4 regions of the Rossellomorea sp. NRS-1567 genome follow, and region 1 is predicted to be linked to each of the others. Evidence: riboswitches for the same ligand, from Rfam matches in the RefSeq annotation. Region 1 holds a riboswitch; each other region holds the start of a gene.

Region 1 (5,180 bases):
GTAAGCAGCTGTCTGCTTGTAGATCGGACGACGAAGGTCCAGCATTTTGATGATTCCTGCAGGACGCAGATCAAAGTTATTGCGAACAACGTCAATGAGTACGTCTTCTGAAACTTTACCTGTTCCAAATGTATCAACTGAGATGGATACCGGTTGAGCAACACCGATTGCATACGCTAATTGAACTTCACATTTTTCAGCAAGTCCTGCTGCCACAATGTTCTTCGCTACATAACGTGCTGCATAGGCTGCAGAACGGTCCACTTTCGTTGCATCCTTACCAGAGAATGCACCGCCACCGTGACGAGCGTATCCGCCATATGTGTCAACGATGATTTTGCGTCCTGTTAACCCTGCATCACCTTGTGGTCCACCGATAACGAAACGACCAGTCGGGTTGATGAAGTATTTAGTCTCTCCATCGATCAGTTCTTTCGGTACAACAGGATCGATGACATATTCTTTTAAGTTACGTTGGATTTGCTCAAGCGTCACTTCAGGGTGATGCTGAGTCGAGATAACGATCGTGTCGATACGAACCGGCTTATCGTTTTCATCATATTCAACGGTTACTTGAGTTTTTCCATCCGGACGCAAGTAAGGAAGGATTTCTTCTTTACGAACTTCAGTCAGACGACGGGAAATTTTGTGGGCAAGGGAAATCGGAAGAGGCATAAGCTCTTTCGTTTCATTACAAGCGAATCCAAACATCAACCCCTGGTCACCTGCACCGATTGCATCGATTTCTTCATCCGTCATTTGACCTTCACGAGCTTCAAGTGCCTGATCTACACCTTGAGCGATATCAGCAGATTGCTCATCGATGGATGTTAATACAGCACATGTCTCGGCATCAAAGCCATATTTTGCACGAGTGTAGCCAATTTCACGGATCGTTTCACGAACGATTTTTGGAATATCGACATACGTACTCGTTGTAATTTCACCTGCAACAAGAACAAGACCCGTCGTAACAGACGTTTCACATGCTACACGAGCATTCGGATCATTTGTAAGAATTGCATCAAGAATTGAATCAGAGATTTGGTCACAAATTTTATCTGGATGTCCTTCGGTTACGGACTCAGATGTAAACAGACGACGTTTAGTTGACATCAAGGTTCCTCCTTAAGCATAATTGTTAGACTTTAATCTAACAAAACATTAAACAGATACGGTACTCATTTCCCTAAGTAGTATGAAGTAAACATGAATTTTTTATAAGAAAATCATGAATTATGTGCATTTGATCCACTATAAACAGAAAAAACCCTTCCTCGAAAAAAGCATTAGAGGAAAGGTTTCAGATCATAGCCGCGCCTTTTCTCTCTTATCGTTCAAGGTTCTTAGACCTTGCCTCAGTTTAGCACCTTCGCTTAATCAGATCATTTCAAACAGAAAGGATCCATTCACTATATAGCAGGTTGCTGGGTTTCATAGGGTCTGCTCCCTCCACCAGCTCAGGATAAGAGTATCCGTTCAAGGAACTATGATAACGTTTCGTACAAAGGGTGTCAACTTTTTTTCGAGTGACATGTTTAACCATTTAAGCTTACTCTTTTCATGATTCCAACCTATCTTGCCCTCATAAAATAACCTAATTAGGCAATGAGGCTAAACATTATGATAATTCCTTCATATATATAAGAAGATACAAGCTATATTCGGACAAAAAATGTGACAATATGAAGACACATTATAAAAATGAATAAATAGTATAGACTAATGGTTCAATTGTGTTATACTATTTTTGTGAAGTAAACGAGATCATTAAATTTATATAAAGGAAGGGTTCTAATGAATTCAGTGAGCATGTCTAATGAATTAACAGAATTACTTAACGGTCAAAACATTCAGGAACAATTATCTGTTTCCCAATTAGTTGAAAAAGTCCTTCAACGAAATGAAGGCGTTTTAACATCATCAGGTGCAGTCAGAGCAGAAACTGGTAAATACACAGGACGCTCTCCTAAGGATAAATTCATTGTAGAAGAACCATCCACGAAGGATAAGATTGAGTGGGGTTCTGTCAATCAACCAATCTCTTCAGAATCATTCGATAAACTATATACAAAAGTATTAGATTACTTAAAAGAAAAAGAAGAAGTATTTTCATTCAAAGGGTTCGCAGGTGCTGACCCAAAACATAGACTACCGATTCAAGTGATCAACGAATTCGCTTGGCATAATCTTTTCGCTCATCAATTATTCATTCGCCCTTCTGAAGAAGAGTTAAAGGGTCATCAATCCGAATTCACCGTCGTTTCTGCCCCGAACTTCAAGGCAGATCCAGCAGAAGATGGAACTCACTCTGAAACATTTATCATTGTATCATTTGAAAGAAGAATTGTCTTAATTGGCGGAACTGAGTATGCAGGAGAAATGAAGAAATCGATCTTCTCTGTCATGAACTATGTGCTTCCAGAATCCGATATCCTTTCCATGCACTGTTCTTCAAATGTCGGACGCGAAGGAGATGTGGCATTGTTCTTCGGTTTATCCGGTACAGGAAAAACGACATTGTCCGCAGATCCGAACCGTCGTCTAATCGGCGATGATGAGCACGGATGGTCCCCGAACGGTGTATTCAATATTGAAGGCGGCTGTTACGCTAAGTGTATTGGTCTGACACGTGAAAAGGAGCCACAGATCTTTGATGCGATCCGTTTCGGTTCTGTCCTTGAAAATGTGGTTCTCGATGACAATTCCCGCATCGCTGATTATGAGGATAACACATTAACAGAAAATACTCGTGCTGCGTACCCTCTTCAAGCGATGGAAAACATCGTTGAACCAAGTGTTGCAGGACATCCAAATACCATTGTATTCTTAACCGCAGATGCATTCGGGGTATTGCCTCCAATCAGCAAACTGACGAAAGAACAAGCAATGTACCACTTCTTGAGCGGCTATACATCGAAGCTTGCAGGTACTGAGCGCGGAATCACTTCACCACAGGCCACATTCTCGACGTGCTTTGGCTCACCATTCCTGCCACTCCCTGCCACTCGTTATGCCGAGATGCTTGGGAAGAAAATCGATGAGCACAATGCACAAGTATTCTTAGTGAACACTGGTTGGACCGGTGGAGAATACGGTGTTGGTAACCGCATGAAATTATCGTACACTCGTGCTATGATTCAAGCAGCTCTTGAAGGGGAACTGACTCACGTTGAAACAGAAACGGACGACATCTTTGGTCTGAACATCCCTGTTCACGTTCCTGGTGTTCCTGACGAAGTGCTTCAACCAAAGAGAACCTGGTCCAATGAAGCAGCCTATGAAGTGAAGGCAAAAGAACTTGCCCACAAATTCAACGAAAACTTCAAGAAATTCTCAAACGTACCATCTGAAATCGAACTTAAAGGCGGCCCAGCCGTTAAATAGTCTATATAACAAAGGTCCGTCCCTCGAATCGAGGGACGGACCTTTGACATTATAAAGGGGTTATAGCCCTTTCTTTCGCCCGGTGATTCTGTTAAATAAGAATACAACAATGGCAATAACAAGTAATACATGGATGATGGCCCCTCCGATTTTAAAAATCAATCCAAGTAACCAAAGGACTAAAAGAATTCCAATAATGGTCCAAAGCATAAGTTTCCCTCCTAATAACTGTGTTTGATGCTAAGATTCCCTATTTTAATGAATTTAAAACCACGCATGGTATTTCACAAAAAAAAGTGTAGCTATTCATAATTTCTGTTAGTCCCACTGAATTTATACAAGTTACATCACTTGTACCATCTATTATTGAAATTCCTCTAAAAATAATACTTTACTAAATATTTCTAATTTTGGTATGATAATGATTATTTACAGGAGGGGAACATGATGATCAGACAGCTTACAGAACAGGATCATGATATTTGCCAGCAACTCATTCATCAGCAGCCGGCTGAGAATTTGTTTATTATCGGGGACATCGAAGCCTTCGGGTATGAACAGGAATTCCAGAAAATCTGGGGCGACTTTGACGCGGAAGGAAATTTGAGGGGAATCCTCCTTAAGTACAGAGAAAACTTCATCCCTTTTTCCATGGGTGAATTTGATGCAGAAGGGTTTGCCGGAATCATCAATGGGACCGAAGACTACAGCATCGTTTCTGGTTTAAAAAGGATTGTGAAACAAGTCGAACCCTTTTTATCCAGAGAAATTAAATCCAAAAGACATATGTACTATGCGAAATGTGACAACACGGAAGCAATGGATCGACAAGACCTGCCTCATGTAAAACAGGCTACCCTCACTGATTTACCTAAACTTGTGGACCTGTTGAACAGCATCCCTGAATTCAGTGGTGGCGATTTTTCTGTAGAAAAGAGAAAACATAGCATGGAAGCAGGAGTGTCGAGAAGCTATTACGTAGAGGAAGACGGAAAATTTGTTTCTTCTTCTTCCACAACCGCGGAAAACAGTATGTCTGCGATGATTGTCGCTGTCTGCACACACCCTGAGTATAAGAAAAAAGGATATGCGACCGAGTGCATGACGAAGCTTTGTCGTGATGTTTTAGAAGAAGGAAAAGAGTTATGCCTTTTCTATGATAATCCTGAAGCAGGAAAAATTTATAAGCGAATCGGATTCAAGGATATTGGCTATTGGTCTATGTATAAATTTTAGTCATAAAAAAGTTGACTCCCAACAAAGAGTCAACTTTTTTCATTATGCTGCTACTTTCCGATTCCCAATCAATCTGGCTTGAACCAGTCGTTGTCTTACAGTGATTCCAATCCAGCTTGCAAGGAATGCTTTGATCAGTCCAACTACGATAAATGGATATACTCCTGCTGCCATTGCCTGATTCCAGCTAAGTTCGGCTACAAATTTAAGTTGAATGGTACCCAGGATCAACGTAATGATCATTCCGACTGTATTGGCAATCATCGCCATTGGAATGGTAAATTTGGTTTTTTCAAGAATGTAGCCTGTAAAGAAAGCCGCTACGATAAAGCCGAAGATATAGCCTCCCGTAGGACCGACCAGAACCTGTACCCCTCCACTGAAGCCCGCAAATACAGGAACACCGACTGCTCCAAGGGCTGCATAGCATACCATGGCGAACGCTCCATATCGGCTTCCGAGAATCGTCGCTGTAATTCCTACTGCTAATGTTTGGCCGCTGATTGGTACGAGTGGCAGTGGAATCTCGATTTGAGCGAAAATCCCCGTAATCGCAG
Region 2 (5,180 bases), on a different contig from region 1:
TTGCAATATACGGTGCCGCAAATACGACAAGCGGCACGACCGCTGCCGCCGTTCCGATCGATGTGCCCACTACCAATCTTGTAAAGGGGATGATGGCCACCATCAAGATGATGAACGGGATCGAACGGAATACGTTGACGATGCTGCTCAATGTGGAAAAGACGATTTTATTTTCAAGTAAGTGCCCCTTCCGCGTAACCACGACGATGATGCCGAGGGGAAGCCCAATCAACGTTGCAAACAGGAGGGAGAATGACACCATCGCCAAGGTATCCCATGTCGCTTCTATAATCTTTGGCCAGAATAATTCCCAGTTAACTTGCACGCTTCTCCACCTCGCTTACGAATAATCTGTTCTTCCAATAATCCAAGATCTCTTCCGTTTCATTCTTGCTGCCAATAATCTGTACGATGAGATTCCCGAACGGCTTACCCTGGAGTTCCGTGATCTGGCCGAATAACACATTGATGTGGGCATCGAATTTCTTTGCCGTTTCGGAAAGGATCGGCGTGCCCGTCGAATCCCCCTTGAAAATGAGGCGGCAGATGCGCCCTTCTTTGCTGTCATTCAATTTGTCGAGAACCGATGCCGGCAGCTGATCATTCATGACACTCTTCACAAAATTTTTCGTCGTCGGGGTCTGCGGGTTGGAGAAGATATCGAAGACGCTTCCCTCTTCAACGATTTCTCCATTTTCCATGACAGCGACCTTATCACAGATTTCCCGGATGACCCCCATTTCGTGAGTGATCATCACAATCGTAATGCCATACTCAGCGTTGATTCTCTTTAATAAGTTCAGAATCGATTCCGTCGTCTGAGGATCAAGTGCGGATGTTGCTTCATCGCAAAGCAGAATCGAAGGCGATGTCGCCAGGGCTCTTGCTATCCCCACCCTTTGCTTCTGCCCTCCTGACAGTTGATCCGGATAATGCTTCGCTTTATCTTCAAGTCCGACAAACACGAGCAGCTCCTTTACTCTCTCGCTGATCTTTTCTTTTGGCCATTTTGCAAGTTTCAGAGGATAGGCGATATTCCCTGCCACCGTCCGGGATTGAAACAGATTGAAATGCTGAAAAATCATCCCGATGCGGTGCCGCTCTTTCCTCAGATCGATTGCCGACTGATCTTTCAGGCTGCGCCCCTCTATGAAAATATCACCCGATGATGGTTTCTCTAAAAAGTTGAGACAGCGGACAAGCGTGCTTTTTCCCGCTCCGCTGAATCCGATCACACCATAAATCTCTCCCCTCTTCACTTCGAAGGAAACATTCTTCAAAGCGGTGAATGGGCCATCCTTCGTCTCGAATACTTTCGTAACATTCTGAACTCTGATCATACAGGACTTGCTCCTTTCGCTATGTATTCTTCTTGAAGCCTGTGTTTGAAGGACATGGCTGAAAATAAAAAGTGCCTCCCTTCATAAGAAGAGAGGCACAAATATGTATATGTCCACTCTTCTCATCTTTCAAGTCATATGACTTGATGGAATTGGCACGGTATTCATAAGAACCCGTTGCCGAGGTATCGCAGGGCCAGTCCCTCCACCTCTCTGGATAAGAAGATATTGCTTTATTAAGTTAAAGTTATAATGCGTTTAAGCATTAGGGTTATGGTAAAGGAATCTAATTGGTTTGTCAATCCTGTTTTTGAATAAATTGTATGACTGAGGACTAATCAACTAGGGTCACTTTAACCAGTCTTCAACTGGTCTAATAAATTCTTTTCGTTTCAATTCACTAATTTAATAGAAGCAAATATTTCCATTATTCTGCCCAACCTAAAAAAGAGCAATGGTTGATAAAGAGACTTATAGTTGAGTACCATCCTTATGAAGTATGGAGAGATCTTAAGTTTGGGGCAAGTAACATGGTGATTTTCACCTTTCATTGTATGTGAATTCTGTCTTCCCACAACTCCTTTATTAAACTTTCCAGATGCTTTGCGAGCAATCGATGATGTTTTATACATTCATGAAATGGGAATATTACATTCCATTGCCCTCCGATGAACGGTAAGGGTAATTTTTTCACTAAAAACGATAATCAATTAATGAAACTTTAGGAGGCTATTTTTACTATGAGTCGTTTTACAATTCCACGCGATATTTATTTCGAAGAGAATGCACTTGAAGTGTTACGGTCTTTTGAAGGTAAAAAAGCCGCACTCGTTATTGGAGGAGGTTCTGTTAAACGTAACGGAAACCTCACCAAGGTACAGGAACACCTGGCAGCTGCCAATATAGAAACAAAAGTACTGGAAGGCTTCAATACAGAGCCGACCTTTGAAATGGTCAAAAAGGGAGCAAAAGACCTGGAGGAGTTCCAGCCGGATTGGATAATCGGCATCGGCGGAGGATCGGCGATGGATTCTGCCAAAGCGATTTGGCTCTATTATGAGCACCCGGACCTTGCTTTTGAAGATGCAATTAAGCCATTCGAGCTGCCGCGTCTTCGCAATAAAGCGAAATTCGCCGGTATTCCGACGACAAGCGGAAGTGGTTCGGAAGTATCCAACCTTTCTGTTCTAGCCGATGAAACCACAAACGTGAAATATCCAGTTGCTGACTTCGAATTAACGCCGGATGTCGCCATTATCGATACGGTTATGATTAATGAACTGCCGAAGCACATTGCTGCTTATACAGGTATGGACGCATTCACGCACTCAATCGAAGCTTATGTAGCGAAACCGCGTACCATGTATACGGATATCCTGTCACTAGGCGCAGCTGAAGTGATCAAAGATAACCTTCTTGCTTCTTATCAGGGCGACCAGGAAGCCGCTAAGAAAATGCACACCATTCAAGCCATGGCAGGCATGGCCTTTGCCAACGCTGTACTCGGTAACGTGCACAGCCTTGCCCACAAAAGTGGTCCAACGTTCGGCATTCCGCATGGCTATGCCAATGCGATTTACCTGCCTTACGTAATCCAGTTTAACCGTGAGGTCGTGGAAGATCGCTTTGCTGAAATCGCCCGCCGTCTGAATCTGAAAGGAAATAACGATACCGAATTGACTGATTCTCTTGTTGAATATATCTATCAATTGAACAAAGACCTCGGTCTTGCCACTACCCTTCAGGACTACGGTGTATCCGAAGAAGAGTTCAACAAGCATGTTGATACAATGGCTAAAAATGCTATGGAAGATCCATGCACAGGCACCAATCCACGTGAGACGAGTCAAGAACAAATGAAAGAGCTATTTAAAGCCGCTTTCTATGGCAAGGAATCTTTAGTGAAAGCGTAAAGATCAATTGAACAAATAAGTAAAGCAGAGCTTAGGGGATTCCCTGGGCTCTGCTTTTTACTAGTGAGCATGATTCTTCCCCAAGTGTTACTAGTCATGTGAAAGTCTGTATCTAGCAACTAAGGGAAGACTGGTCTGATTGCACACAAAAACTGCCCCATGCCAAATCACAGGTCAGCCTTCATTCACTTATATGAAGAGCACCAGAAAACGGAACCCTTGCTTTACATCCCTGCCTTCTTCTCTTCTTTCTCATCCTCTTTTTTCTTTCCGATCTTCGACAATCGCACGGTCGTTAGAGAATGGGGTCTGACCCCAATATGAGGATAAGCCCCTCTTAACTATTAAATATTTATGCTATACTAAAAGAAACAATATTCAGACTCTTCAAAGGGGCATAATATATGAAACCAAACATTATCGACATCGTCCAATCCCAAGTCATCGCTTCCATTAAGGAAGAAAAAGACTTGGAAAAGGCCATACAGTCAAACGCCAACATCGTGTTCATCCTTACCGGCAATTTGATTACGATGGACGGGTATTTGAAAAAGCTGAAGGAAGCCGGTAAAACCACGTTTATACATATTGATTTCATCGATGGGTTGTCCAATACGAAGAGTGCCATTAAATACATAGCAGAAATTTGGAAGCCGGCTGGTATCATTACAACGAGGAGCAACCTGATTAAGTATGCGAAGGAAGAAGGCTTGATGACGATTCAGCGCCTTTTTCTCATCGACCGCAATGCCCTTGTCAAAGGAATTGATATTGCCCATAACTGCAAGCCGGATGCGATTGAAGTCCTTCCTGGTCTTATGCCGTCCGTGATTGATAACCTGACGACCATGACTACGCTGCCAATCATCGCTGGTGGCCTAATCAGTAATAAGCAAGATATTCTGAATGGACTAAGAGCCGGTGCACTCGCCATATCTTCTGGGGATCCTAAGCTGTGGAATCTCGAATTTTAACCAAAAAAAGAGCTCACCCCATGGGAGATGAGCTCAATCTCTATTTAACTTCCAACCTTTTCTTCTACATCCTCTGTCTTTCTTTTTTTCCGGGTCCATGGAAGGCGCACTGATGTGATGTCATGCTCTTCAAAGAAGTTTCCTATCTTCGTAATGATGAAGGTTACCAGTGTGGCGAAGATGACAATGGAATAAAATCCGGCTCCGATACCAATCCCGATTCCCCCAACGTAGAAAATCATCGCAGCTGAAGTCAGGCCTTTCACCCTCAATCCATCTTTCAGGATCACGCCTGCACCTAGGAATCCGAGGCCTGATACGATCTGCGCCGCCAGACGAAACGGGTCCATCACTTTTCCGCTATCCGGTTGACTGAGCATCTCTGCCCCTTCGATGGAGACGATTGTGATCAATGTACATGCCACCGACACATACGTATATGTTTTTAAACCAGCGGGCTTATTTTTAGAAGTCCTGTCCCATCCGATGATGAATCCCAATACAGCACTGACCAAAATCCGGAAATAGATATCATGCTGCCAGAAGAATTCTGATACTACATTCATGTAATGTGTCATGCCGCCATCCTCCTTAAATGAAAAAGAGACCGCGCCACAAAACGAATGCCTGATTTCCCCCACTTCAAAGTGAAAAAAACCATACAGTTCGCTTCATAGGTGATCTCTTCTCCTCTTCCTATCAAGCTTCATTCCTCATAATATTCCTTTTATCATACACAAATCTTCCCTTCATTTCAATGATATTTCTAAAAATTCTAAATATACAATAAATTAAACCTAAATGACCATTGCCTCCAGTAAGAGCACATTGTATGATGGATTTAATTAGTGAATATAGCGGGTAGAGATGAGGAGAACCCTGTGTCAATCGCGTGTACGATTATCGTGCACTCCATTGCCATGGGGTTCTTTTCATTTATACATAAATAACAT
Region 3 (5,180 bases), on a different contig from region 1:
ATTGTTGGAAAATAGTGTGGGTCGAGATCATGAAATGTACTTTAATGTGATTACTTCTGAGTTTCAGAGAATTGAATCCATCATTACTGAGTTTCTGGTATTAGCAAAGCCACAGGCAATTCAATATCAAGAAACGAATTTAATCAGGATCATGAAAGATACCGTTGAACTATTAAGTGCTCAGGCAGTCATGCATAACGTTCAGTACGAGGAGAGTTACCAAACGGACCTCCCGACCATCATCGCAGAGCCCAATCAGTTAAAGCAGGTATTCATTAATGTCATCAAGAATGCGATTGAAGTCATGACGGACGGTGGGTTCATTTCCATCCGGATCCAAGAGACGGATGATGAAATGATTCACATTCGCATAAAAGACCAGGGTGGCGGGATATCAAAGGATAAGATTAAAAAGCTTGGTGAACCTTTTTACACAACGAAGGAACGGGGAACTGGACTTGGACTGATGGTAAGCTTTAAAATTATTAAAGAGCATAAAGGAATCGTTCAGGTTGAGAGTATCGTCGGGGAAGGGACGATCTTCCACATTTATCTACCTAAATCTTAAAGGAGTCCTGCAACATGTCATTTCATGCTATTGTGATGGAGAGCCCGATTGGGAAATTAGAGCTTCAAGCAGATCAGAGCCATCTTATTTCGGTACAATTTGTAGAAGATGAAGGGAAAGCGGATTCTGACACGGATCATCCGATATTAAAGGTTGCACAAGAACAAATCAGTCAATTCTTTAAAGGAGAGAGAAGAGAATTTGATCTTCCTTTAAAGATAGAAGGAACAGCTTTTCAGAAAGAAGTATGGAACATCCTGCAGGAGATTCCATTTGGTGAAACCTGGTCTTACCAGGATGTAGCCCTAGCGATTCAAAGACCTAAAGCTGTAAGGGCAGTGGGACAAGCGAATAAGGCCAATCGATTCCCCATCATCATCCCATGTCACCGTGTCATCGGAAAGAATAACACACTTACAGGCTATGCCGGTAAGCAGGTGGATAAGAAAGAAACCTTACTGTTGTTAGAAAAATAGATTCAATTACAGGCATTTTCCATAGGGAGAAGGCCTGTTTTTTTATTAGTGATTGATTTTTTCCACTATTTAGATTAGTATCTAATTAGATACTAATCTAAATATAAAGGGGGAGACCTGTTGCAATTAAGTAAGCAGGTAGCTTTTCATAAAACGATGGGGGACCCGACCAGGATCAAGATTGTCTATTTACTGGCATCAGAAAGCTTGCATGTAGGAGCCATTGCGGGAAAACTTGGACTCACCGCCCCGACAATATCCCATCATCTAACGAAACTCAAAGAGTGCAATCTTGTTTATTCACGAAGAGAGAAGAACACGGTTTACTACTATTTGAATAAAAAAGTACTGAGTCATCATGGGAGTGTTCTTCATCAGTTCGCTCATGAAGAGAAAGGGGACAGTGTGATGACAGAAAAACGAATGAAAGAAAAGCAGAAGGTGATGAATAATTTTCTGGAGAAAAATGGGCGAATTAAAAATATTCCTTCGCAACAGAAAAAGAAATTATTCATCCTCGAGCATATGGTGGAAGGATTAAAAGTGGAAGAAAAATATAAGGAAAAAGATTTGAACGAATATATTCAGCAATTTCATGAAGACTTTGCAACCTTAAGAAGAGAATTTATCATTCATCAGTTTATGTACCGGGAAAATAGCATTTATGAAGTGAATCCGAGGGAAATGTGGGCGTCGACAAAGTTATTAGTGGAATAATGTGAAAGCCAAAAGAAGAGCAGGAGGAAGCTCTTCTTTTCGCTATTGTTCAATACCTATGGTTTGTTGGATACTTTCCTCGAAGCGAGGGTACAGGACACCTTTTTCCGTGATGATGCCGGTAATCAGTTCATGAGGTGTAACATCGAATGCAGGATTATAAACATGAACGTTCTCTGGAGCGATCAACGTCCCGTCGATCGTTGTGATCTCTTCCCGGTTACGCTCTTCTATGGGAATATCGTTTCCGTCTATGCTGGATAGATCGAAAGTAGAAGAAGGAGCAGCGACATAAAAGGGTATATTGAAATGTTTACACAAAATGGCAAGCATGGACGTTCCGATTTTATTTGCCGTATCCCCGTTGGCAGAAATCCGGTCAGCCCCGACAATGACGGCCTCTACACCTTTTTCCTTCATTGTATGGGCAGCCATGCTATCTGTGATGAGGGTGACATCTACTCCTGATTGCTGTAACTCCCAAGCGGTCAGGCGGGCTCCCTGCAGAACGGGCCGTGTCTCACATGCATATACCTGAAATGCTTTTCCTTTTTCTCTTCCTAAATGAAAAGGGGCCAATGCAGTACCGTATTTACTCGTTGCAATGGACCCGGCATTACAGATGGTCATTACGATTTGTTTATCCTTCAATACACTCAATCCATTTTCCCCTATAAGACGGCACACTGCTTCGTCTTCTGCATGAAGCTGGATAGCAGCATGGAGTAGATTGGTTTTCGCTTCATTAACAGAAGAAACTTTCTCTAATACCTTTTCCAACCGGTTCAAAGCCCAAACCAGGTTGACTGCTGTAGGGCGTGAAGCGGCGAGGTGTTTTTTCTCACGTTGAAACAGATCGATGAATTCCTCTAACGTTTTCACTTCATACTGACATGCAGATTGGGCTAAACCGTAAGCAGCCGTGAGACCAATGGCAGGTGCACCTCTCACTTTTAGTGTGATAATCGCATCATAATACTCTTCAATGGTCGTCAGTTTAATGTATTCCACTATGTTAGGCAATTTTTGTTGATTAAGAATCAGTAAATAATCTTCATGCCACTCTAGTGAAGTTGGAACGGTCAATGTTTGTGTCATGATAATCTCCCTTTGGTTATTCAAAATGGAACTTTATTACGGATAGGAGCTCTTCGATCGAATGGATCTGTTTTCGTTTTATAATCAGTTCCTTACCGAGTCTCAAGCAGGTCCGTTTTGCCTGTAATCTTCGTTCTTTATCCGGGATAGCATCCAAATCTTCAACATGAGCGAGGCCAATCGTTCTTCTGATGCATTCACATCCTGCAAAGCCGATGCTGTCCTGGAAGCTCTTCTCCAATACATATTCAAGGTAGCCATTCACTTTCGTGTAGACGTCTCCGCTTTCTTTCCAATGGCGGGAGAACGCAGTGGAGAAGACGTTCCACGTATTCTCGATGTGATAGAGAATCGTTTCCTCCTCATCAGTTTTTGAAACGGCCTGGAAAATAAGGTTGGCAATGAACTGCCCGATATCAAAGCCAATCGGTCCATAAAAGGCAAACTCGGGATCAATCACTTTAGTTTGATTCTGATCTACAAAGATGCTTCCCGTATGAAGGTCTCCATGAAGAAGGGCCTCTCCTTCAGTAAGAAAGCTCTTTTTCAATTTGGCCACTTCGAGTTTCAAGGTGAAATCATCCCATAAATGTTGGACGTCCCGGGAAAGCTCTTCTTCAAATTCATTGGTTTCACTATTGAAGAATGGATCCGTGAATACAAGGTCCTCTGTGATTTTGCACAGCTCAGGATTTGAAAATTCTTTCACGTATTCCTTTTTCTTAAAAGGATGAAGGGCATAATCAGAAGTGAAATATAAGGTATTAGCTAAAAATGTTCCAACGTCATGGGAGAGCCGGGGATACTTTTCCCCTTTGATAAGGCCAGCCCGGGCAATGGTCAGTGCGCTCAAATCTTCCATGACTGTAATCGCAAGTGTCGGATCAGAGTAGTACACTTCAGGAACGAGATCCCCTACAAATAATCGCTGAAGCTTAAGGGCACTCGCTTCTATTCTTGCCCGTTCGATTGTCAACGGCCAGCTTTCGCCTACAAGTTTTGCATATGGAAGGGCTTGTTTGATGATGATTCCTTTACCTGTTTCCCGTTCTAATACACGAAAGACCAGATTTAAATTCCCGTTTCCAATTTCTTCACACGTTAAGAGAGTGCCGTCTGCAAAAATCCTTAAGCCAATCGCCAGCGCAGTTGCCGACTGTTCAGTAAGGGGTTGATATGTATTGAGTTTCGTAATCGCCATTGTCGTTCCTCCTTATAGTACAGTCACATTGAGACTGTGTTGTGGAGGCTTTTCCTTGGCATAAGAAAAGCCTCTTTCCATGTTCGAAAGAGGCTTGAAGAAGGTATCTTCGTCGCCTCTTATCTCTCAGAAAGACTATCTTTCTGTTGGAATTAGCACCGTGCCTTACTGGATCATTCAATCCGGCGCATGCTGCGCCCCGTTTTACAACGGTGTTATGGTCGGTTGCTGGGCTTCATAGGGCCAAATCCCTCAGCCAGCTCTTGATAAGAGTTGCGTAAACTATTTAATTAAACTTTCAGAATGTTTCATTTGATTTGAATAGTACCATCGAAGTATTTTCCATGTCAACGTTTTTTTGAAAAAATAACCTTTCTAATAAAAATCCGGTCTTCGATCCTGGAATATCGGAATCTGTTTTCGGACTCGATCTACTTCCTGTAAATTGATTTCAGCTGAAACCAATTCTTCCGTTTGTGATCCCTTTGAAAGAATTTCTCCCCAGGGATCGATGATGAGGGAGCAACCCCCAAATTCATTGTTCGGGTCGCTTCCCACCCGGTTGCAGGCGATCACGAAGCATTGATTTTCAATCGCTCTTGCCCTTAAGAGGGTCTGCCAGTGATCAATTCGTGCTGCCGGCCATTCTGCTACGACATAAACAACCTTGGCACCTAGTAGAACTTGTTTTCTGAACCATTCCGGGAAACGGATGTCGTAACAAATCAAACCCGCCATCTCTGTGTCTTGAAGGGTGAAGATGCCATCTTCATGCCCAGGAAGTAAATAATGATGTTCATCCATCAGCTTAAACAAGTGAAGTTTCGAATACTTTTTCACCAACTCGCCTTTTGAATTCGTAACTAAAAGCGTGTTGGACACCCCATCCTGCGTTTTCTGTGCAACAGAACCACCTACAATGTGAATGGAATATTTCTTTGACAGGGCAGACAGGAAGGAGGTTGAATCCTTTGCTCCTTCATCAGCGATTTCATCCATTCTTGTAAGGTCATATCCAGTCGTCCACAGCTCAGGGAGCACAACCGTATCACAGCCGTCGTCACTTGCTTTTTTCACCCATTTCTCTACTTTTTTCTTGTTTTCTTCTGGGTGTCCGAAC
Region 4 (5,180 bases), on a different contig from region 1:
TCCATAAGTGAAAAAGTGTATAGGAGTGCCTATACACTTTTTTCATGTGGTGAAAGACAGAATGTTCCACCTTCCGATCCTTTCACAAAACAGCTCTCCTTGATTCCACGTAATCCAAACCAAAGTGCATATGAAGGACCCTGGCTGCTTTTTCCACATCATATCTATCAACCAGTGCACTTAATCCTACCGGGGATTCCCATATGGACGCCTTTGCAATATGGTAGTCATGAAAGACGTTGGTAACCTTCTCTTTTACCTCATGTGTTGATTTGATTTGCCCGATCACGGATACCTTAGATAGATCCTCTCTTTCTTCTGTATGAGAGTAAGCTTGGTTATATTGTCCAACGATTCTTTTCAACTCATGAAAATCCTGATCTTTAACGATGAGAACAAGATTTTCCTGGTATTTAATGATTTCTGTTTCAATATGATTGGAATCGAGATCATACAGAATCAGTGACTCTCCACCCTGACAGTCAAACATTGTCAGAACAGAAATGTCTTTCTGATAGGCTACCCCGACAATAGGGGCATTTCTCTGTGTTCTTCCGCTAATGACGGTACCCCTTCCTTCATTCAAACTGGAACAAACCACAAGCGGCACATGATGTTCCTTCGCATGTTTAATCGCTCTCGGATGCAGGACACCAGCTCCCATGGTGGCTAAACGCAGCATCTCATCATAGGAGAGGGTGTCAATTTTCGCTGCACGGGGAACGATTCGCGGATCCGACGTATACACCCCATCTACATCCGTATAAATATCACACCTATCCGCTTTTAAAGCGGCCGCAAGAGCGGCAGCCGTCGTATCCGAACCACCCCTGCCTAATGTGGCCACCTCTCCTTTATCCGTGATCCCTTGAAAACCGGCTACCACAACGATTCGTCCTTTTGATAACTCCGATTTTATCCGATCGGTATTGATCGAGGTAATCTTGGCATTCCCAAATACTCCATCGGTTTGGATTCCCGCCTGTCTGCCTGTCAGGGATACGGCTTCCAGTCCCTTATGGTGCAGGGCCATTGTCAAAAGGGAGATCGTCACCTGCTCCCCGGTACTTAAGAGCATATCCATTTCTCTCTTACTAGGATCTGAAGAAAGTTCCCCTGCCAATCGTACGAGTGTATCAGTCGTTTTATTCATTGCTGACACCACAACGACGACATCATGACCTTTTTCTCTTTCCTTCATGACATGAAAGACCATGCGTTTGATTCGATCTGTAGAACCAACAGAGGTTCCACCAAACTTTTGAACGATCATACTCAATGATACCCCTACTTTCCATCAGACCATATTTTTTAAAGATTTCTTCTAAGAAACAGCAGCTCCAGTCTTCACTTCATTTTCCAACGGAATTTCTTTTAAAATAGGAACGGCTTGAATATGGTTATGCGTCTGAAGAAGCGATTCCAGTGTCTCTTTCCTGCCTTCAACAAATACGTACAAGTAATCGTCCAGCTGAATACGATCCTTTAAAATGAACGATGGAAGCCAGTTTTGATACTCATCAGTTTCACGGATTCTTAAGACCCATTGGTGGCTGCTCTCAACAAGAACCTCTTCCGTATTCACGGTACTTACGGCAGAGTCGGTATACTTCCTCTCTATCAACGACAGGAAATCCTCTACCATGGCGCTGCCTGTAGGCAATTTTCCAGCTCCCGGACCAAGCAGGGTAATCCTCCCTACAAGACTACCCTTAAGAGATATGGCATTTTCCACATCCTCCACACCGTAAAAAGGATGGGTGTCATGGACAAGGATGGGCTCTACTGCACCTTTAATATGGTCGACTGAATCCCGCCGGAGAGAACCTATGTGCTTAAACCGTAATCGAAAGGATTCCGCTGCCTGGAGCCACTCTGCAGTCAGGTGGGATATCCCCTTACGTCGGATATTCTTCCAATCGGGCTGTCTGCCAAAGGCTGTTTGACTTAAAATAAGCAATTTATAGAACGCATCATGGCCTTCGATGTCATTTGTCGGATCGGCTTCAGCGTATCCTTTCTCCTGAGAAATCTTTAAGGCTGTATCAAAGGCAAGACCTCTTTTTCTCATTTGAGATAAAATGAAGTTGGACGTCCCATTCAGAATCCCTTGAATTTGTCTGATCTCATTCACCTTCAGAAGCTGCCTGATACTGCCGATCACCGGGATTCCCCCGGCTGTCGTCGCTTCAAATCCGACCGATATCCCCTTCCTTTTCGCCTTCTCCAATAGCTCAGGACCATATTTGGCAAACATCGCTTTATTGGCCGTGACGATATGAACCCCCTTCTCAATGGCTTCGGTTAAATACGTATAGCTCGGCTCTTCCCCCACGATCGCTTCAAAGATCACGTGCAGGTCCGGGATATCCAGGATGTCTTGGAAATCCGTTGTGACGTTGATGGATGGTTCAATGCTCCGCTCTTTTGTGGGATCTTTAATAAGGATCGCCCTAACCTTCACCTCTTTACCCAGGACTTCCTTCAATCTGTCCTGATGAGTATCGATTGCTTCACAGACCCCTTGCCCTACTGTTCCGAACCCTAGAAGTGCCACATTAATCGTTGACATCATTCAGCCTCCTTTTATCGACTTTTCACTTTATACGTAAGAATGATTCATTTCAGTTGAAGATCCACTTGAGGGATATGAGCGGAAAAGAAAAAGGGATACAGAAAAGCCCTCTTCTTTTAAGAAGAGGGCTAAATGATCATGCTCCTCCCCTTATCTTCCAGATCCACATGGAATCTGTAGGAATTGGCACCTTTACAGTCTGATCCTGCAGGTTGCCGGGCTTCATCGGGCCTATCCCTCCGCCGCTCTTGATAAGAGATATAATGTTTCGTTTTGGTATTACTTTCTATTTGAGTATGAATTGGATTATAAAGGGGATTCATTCCTTCGTCAATACTATTTTTAGTATTTTTGAAAAATTCTTTCTAATGTTACAGACCGCATCATTCCCTATCGGTTTACTTAAATTCGCACCCTGTCTGGGAGTTTATCAATCTAATTTGCAAAGAGACGTTTTAACCTGTTCTGGCAGGGAAAACTATTCCATATCCCTTTATTTGAAAGGAACCGGATCAATTATGCTGAAAAAAATGCTCCCCTTATCCATCAAAAAATATATGCTTATGTCCAAACGGCAGAGAATGCGTGAGATTCGGCTGACCATATGGTATATGCCGTTCTTTTATATTTGTTTTTCCATACTGCTTGTAGCACTCACCCTCTATTTAGATCTGTATGCTGACATCTCTCAATATACCTTTAACTTCTTAAGTATGGATGCATCTGTTACGCGCATGCTTGTCAGTACACTCATCGGGGCCATCCTGACGCTCAGTGCTTTCACCTTGAATTCACTGCTTGTTGTGCTCACGATGTTCAGTGGTCAATTTTCACCCAGGATGCTCCTGGATTTCATTTCGGACAAACAAACACAGCACGCCCTCGGAATTTTCAATGGCAGCTTTGTATATGTACTGCTCCTCTTTCTTTTTATCGGAAATTCAAAGGAAGAACTGTTTGTGGCTGCCCCGATCATGACGATCGGACTCGCTTTTCTTACTTCTGTAACCTTTATCTTCTTCATTAACCATGCGTCTACTTGGATGCAGGTACACAATATTACGTACAATATGAAGCAGGTTTCTGAAGTAATGATCAATCAAACGCTGAAACATGACTTAGAAGCCCATCGAACCAGCAATACCGGCGATATGATGGAGCATCATAAGGAGAATATCATTCATGTGAAGTCAAGAGAGTCGGGATATATACAGCTGATCGATTTTCATGGAATGATTGAATCGGCAAAAGATGATCAGCTTGTCATCCAGCTCCACTATAAAGTCGGAGATTATGTTTTGGCCGGGAATGAATTGGTGAGCATATGGGGACCGAAAACCGAGGATATTTCTATTGATCACTATCTCAACTTTATCGAAATGGGCCATAAGGAGACGGAAATTCAAGACCTGCAGATGGGGATTCATAAGCTTGCTGAAGTTGCGATCAAATCGCTTGGGAATGATGATCCCAAAACAGCCTCCAATACGATTGATCAATTGGCCGATCTGATGATAACAGTTGAAGAACACCTTTCCTTCACCCCGTATTTAATCGACCAGGAAGGAAGCATTCGAATCATTCTCCAGACAGAAGCATTTGATTATTATCTCTATCGAGGATTTGGCTATATCAGGCATTATGCCAAAGACAATCATCTCATCATCACTGATATCGTCCGGGTACTCGCTCTTATTGCAGAGTCCATTGACCCATCTAAGCACAAAGCCCTTTGGGAATTTGCCTGTAATACCATTGATCATATCGAGAAAGAAGTGATTTACGAATTGGACAAAACCTTTCTTTTGCAGGAGGTTCACAAACTGGCACGGCTTACCCAGGAGCTTGACGAATATAAAAAAATCGAAAGGAAATTCTATCCTTCGGCAAATGAAAATGTATAAAAAAGCTTCATTCCTTTCAGTAGGAATGAAGCTTTTTTATACACTAAATCCACGTTTCAACTATGTTCGAATCTTCACCCTGGGCTTTTGGAACCAACGAGAACCGGTCTGGAACTTCCATTCTAACCGCTTCTAATGTAGGTCTCATCAAAATATAATGAGTCGGTTGATTCACGTCGAATAGTCTTGCTACAAACATCCCTTGATAATCTTCAGGACTCTCATATATACAGATGATCGGCATTTTATAATCGCTGAAGGGGATTTCATCAAACGATGAGATTAAACGATCTGGGTTTTCCATGGACTCGCTCCTCCTAAAATAGTATTGCCATAACCCCATGTAGGGGGCTCATGCTTCAGCAAGCCGTAAGCTGTTTGAAATGCTACCCTTGCCTTCCTATCGTCCATCATGTCACGGTGCACATTCCCTAGGTTCATATAAAGAATGGCTTTTCTTCGATGATCATGCAGGTTATCACAATGCTGGATCAGCTCATCATATTTCCCTTCCAAATCTTCCAGTCTCTCACTTCCGTGTTTCCCTTCTGCCACCAGCTGAATCGTAGCGGCATCAATGCATCTGGTGAAATTAAACGTTTCTTTAAAGTGATGAAGGGAACGTTCACTATAATGAAAGGATTGATCAAGTTGATCCATTTGCTGATAGGCAAGAGCCAAATGATAATAATACTCGAAAT

The links. A riboswitch is a leader RNA that binds a small molecule or an ion and turns the genes downstream of it on or off. The one in region 1 is predicted to bind S-adenosylmethionine.
Region 2: linked by a shared signal. The riboswitch ahead of ACIFOD_RS06265 (methionine ABC transporter ATP-binding protein) and the one ahead of metK (methionine adenosyltransferase) in region 1 are both predicted to bind S-adenosylmethionine.
Region 3: linked by a shared signal. The riboswitch ahead of mtnK (S-methyl-5-thioribose kinase) and the one ahead of metK (methionine adenosyltransferase) in region 1 are both predicted to bind S-adenosylmethionine.
Region 4: linked by a shared signal. The riboswitch ahead of ACIFOD_RS08975 (homoserine dehydrogenase) and the one ahead of metK (methionine adenosyltransferase) in region 1 are both predicted to bind S-adenosylmethionine.

What each region holds. Positions count from the first base shown of each region.
Region 1 covers NZ_JBITPL010000011.1:42,635-47,814, reverse strand. The annotation lists gene metK (methionine adenosyltransferase) at 1-1,116, opposite strand, end outside; SAM riboswitch class I at 1,328-1,472, opposite strand; gene pckA (phosphoenolpyruvate carboxykinase (ATP)) at 1,798-3,387, shown strand; gene ACIFOD_RS07210 (lmo0937 family membrane protein) at 3,448-3,597, opposite strand; gene ACIFOD_RS07205 (GNAT family N-acetyltransferase) at 3,835-4,623, shown strand; gene ACIFOD_RS07200 (biotin transporter BioY) at 4,666-5,180, opposite strand, start outside.
Region 2 covers NZ_JBITPL010000010.1:119,609-124,788, forward strand. The annotation lists gene ACIFOD_RS06260 (methionine ABC transporter permease) at 1-325, opposite strand, end outside; gene ACIFOD_RS06265 (methionine ABC transporter ATP-binding protein) at 315-1,340, opposite strand; SAM riboswitch class I at 1,460-1,564, opposite strand; gene ACIFOD_RS06270 (iron-containing alcohol dehydrogenase) at 2,081-3,253, shown strand; gene ACIFOD_RS06275 (glycerol-3-phosphate responsive antiterminator) at 3,658-4,227, shown strand; gene ACIFOD_RS06280 (MgtC/SapB family protein) at 4,272-4,793, opposite strand.
Region 3 covers NZ_JBITPL010000002.1:122,195-127,374, reverse strand. The annotation lists gene ACIFOD_RS02315 (PAS domain S-box protein) at 1-568, shown strand, start outside; gene ACIFOD_RS02310 (methylated-DNA--[protein]-cysteine S-methyltransferase) at 583-1,044, shown strand; gene ACIFOD_RS02305 (metalloregulator ArsR/SmtB family transcription factor) at 1,165-1,761, shown strand; gene mtnA (S-methyl-5-thioribose-1-phosphate isomerase) at 1,804-2,859, opposite strand; gene mtnK (S-methyl-5-thioribose kinase) at 2,876-4,060, opposite strand; SAM riboswitch class I at 4,177-4,333, opposite strand; gene ACIFOD_RS02290 (carbon-nitrogen family hydrolase) at 4,436-5,180, opposite strand, start outside.
Region 4 covers NZ_JBITPL010000014.1:217,041-222,220, reverse strand. The annotation lists gene ACIFOD_RS08985 (L,D-transpeptidase family protein) at 1-7, shown strand, start outside; gene ACIFOD_RS08980 (aspartate kinase) at 83-1,273, opposite strand; gene ACIFOD_RS08975 (homoserine dehydrogenase) at 1,325-2,572, opposite strand; SAM riboswitch class I at 2,723-2,833, opposite strand; gene ACIFOD_RS08970 (DUF2254 domain-containing protein) at 3,139-4,479, shown strand; gene ACIFOD_RS08965 (hypothetical protein) at 4,523-4,783, opposite strand; gene ACIFOD_RS08960 (helix-turn-helix domain-containing protein) at 4,762-5,180, opposite strand, start outside.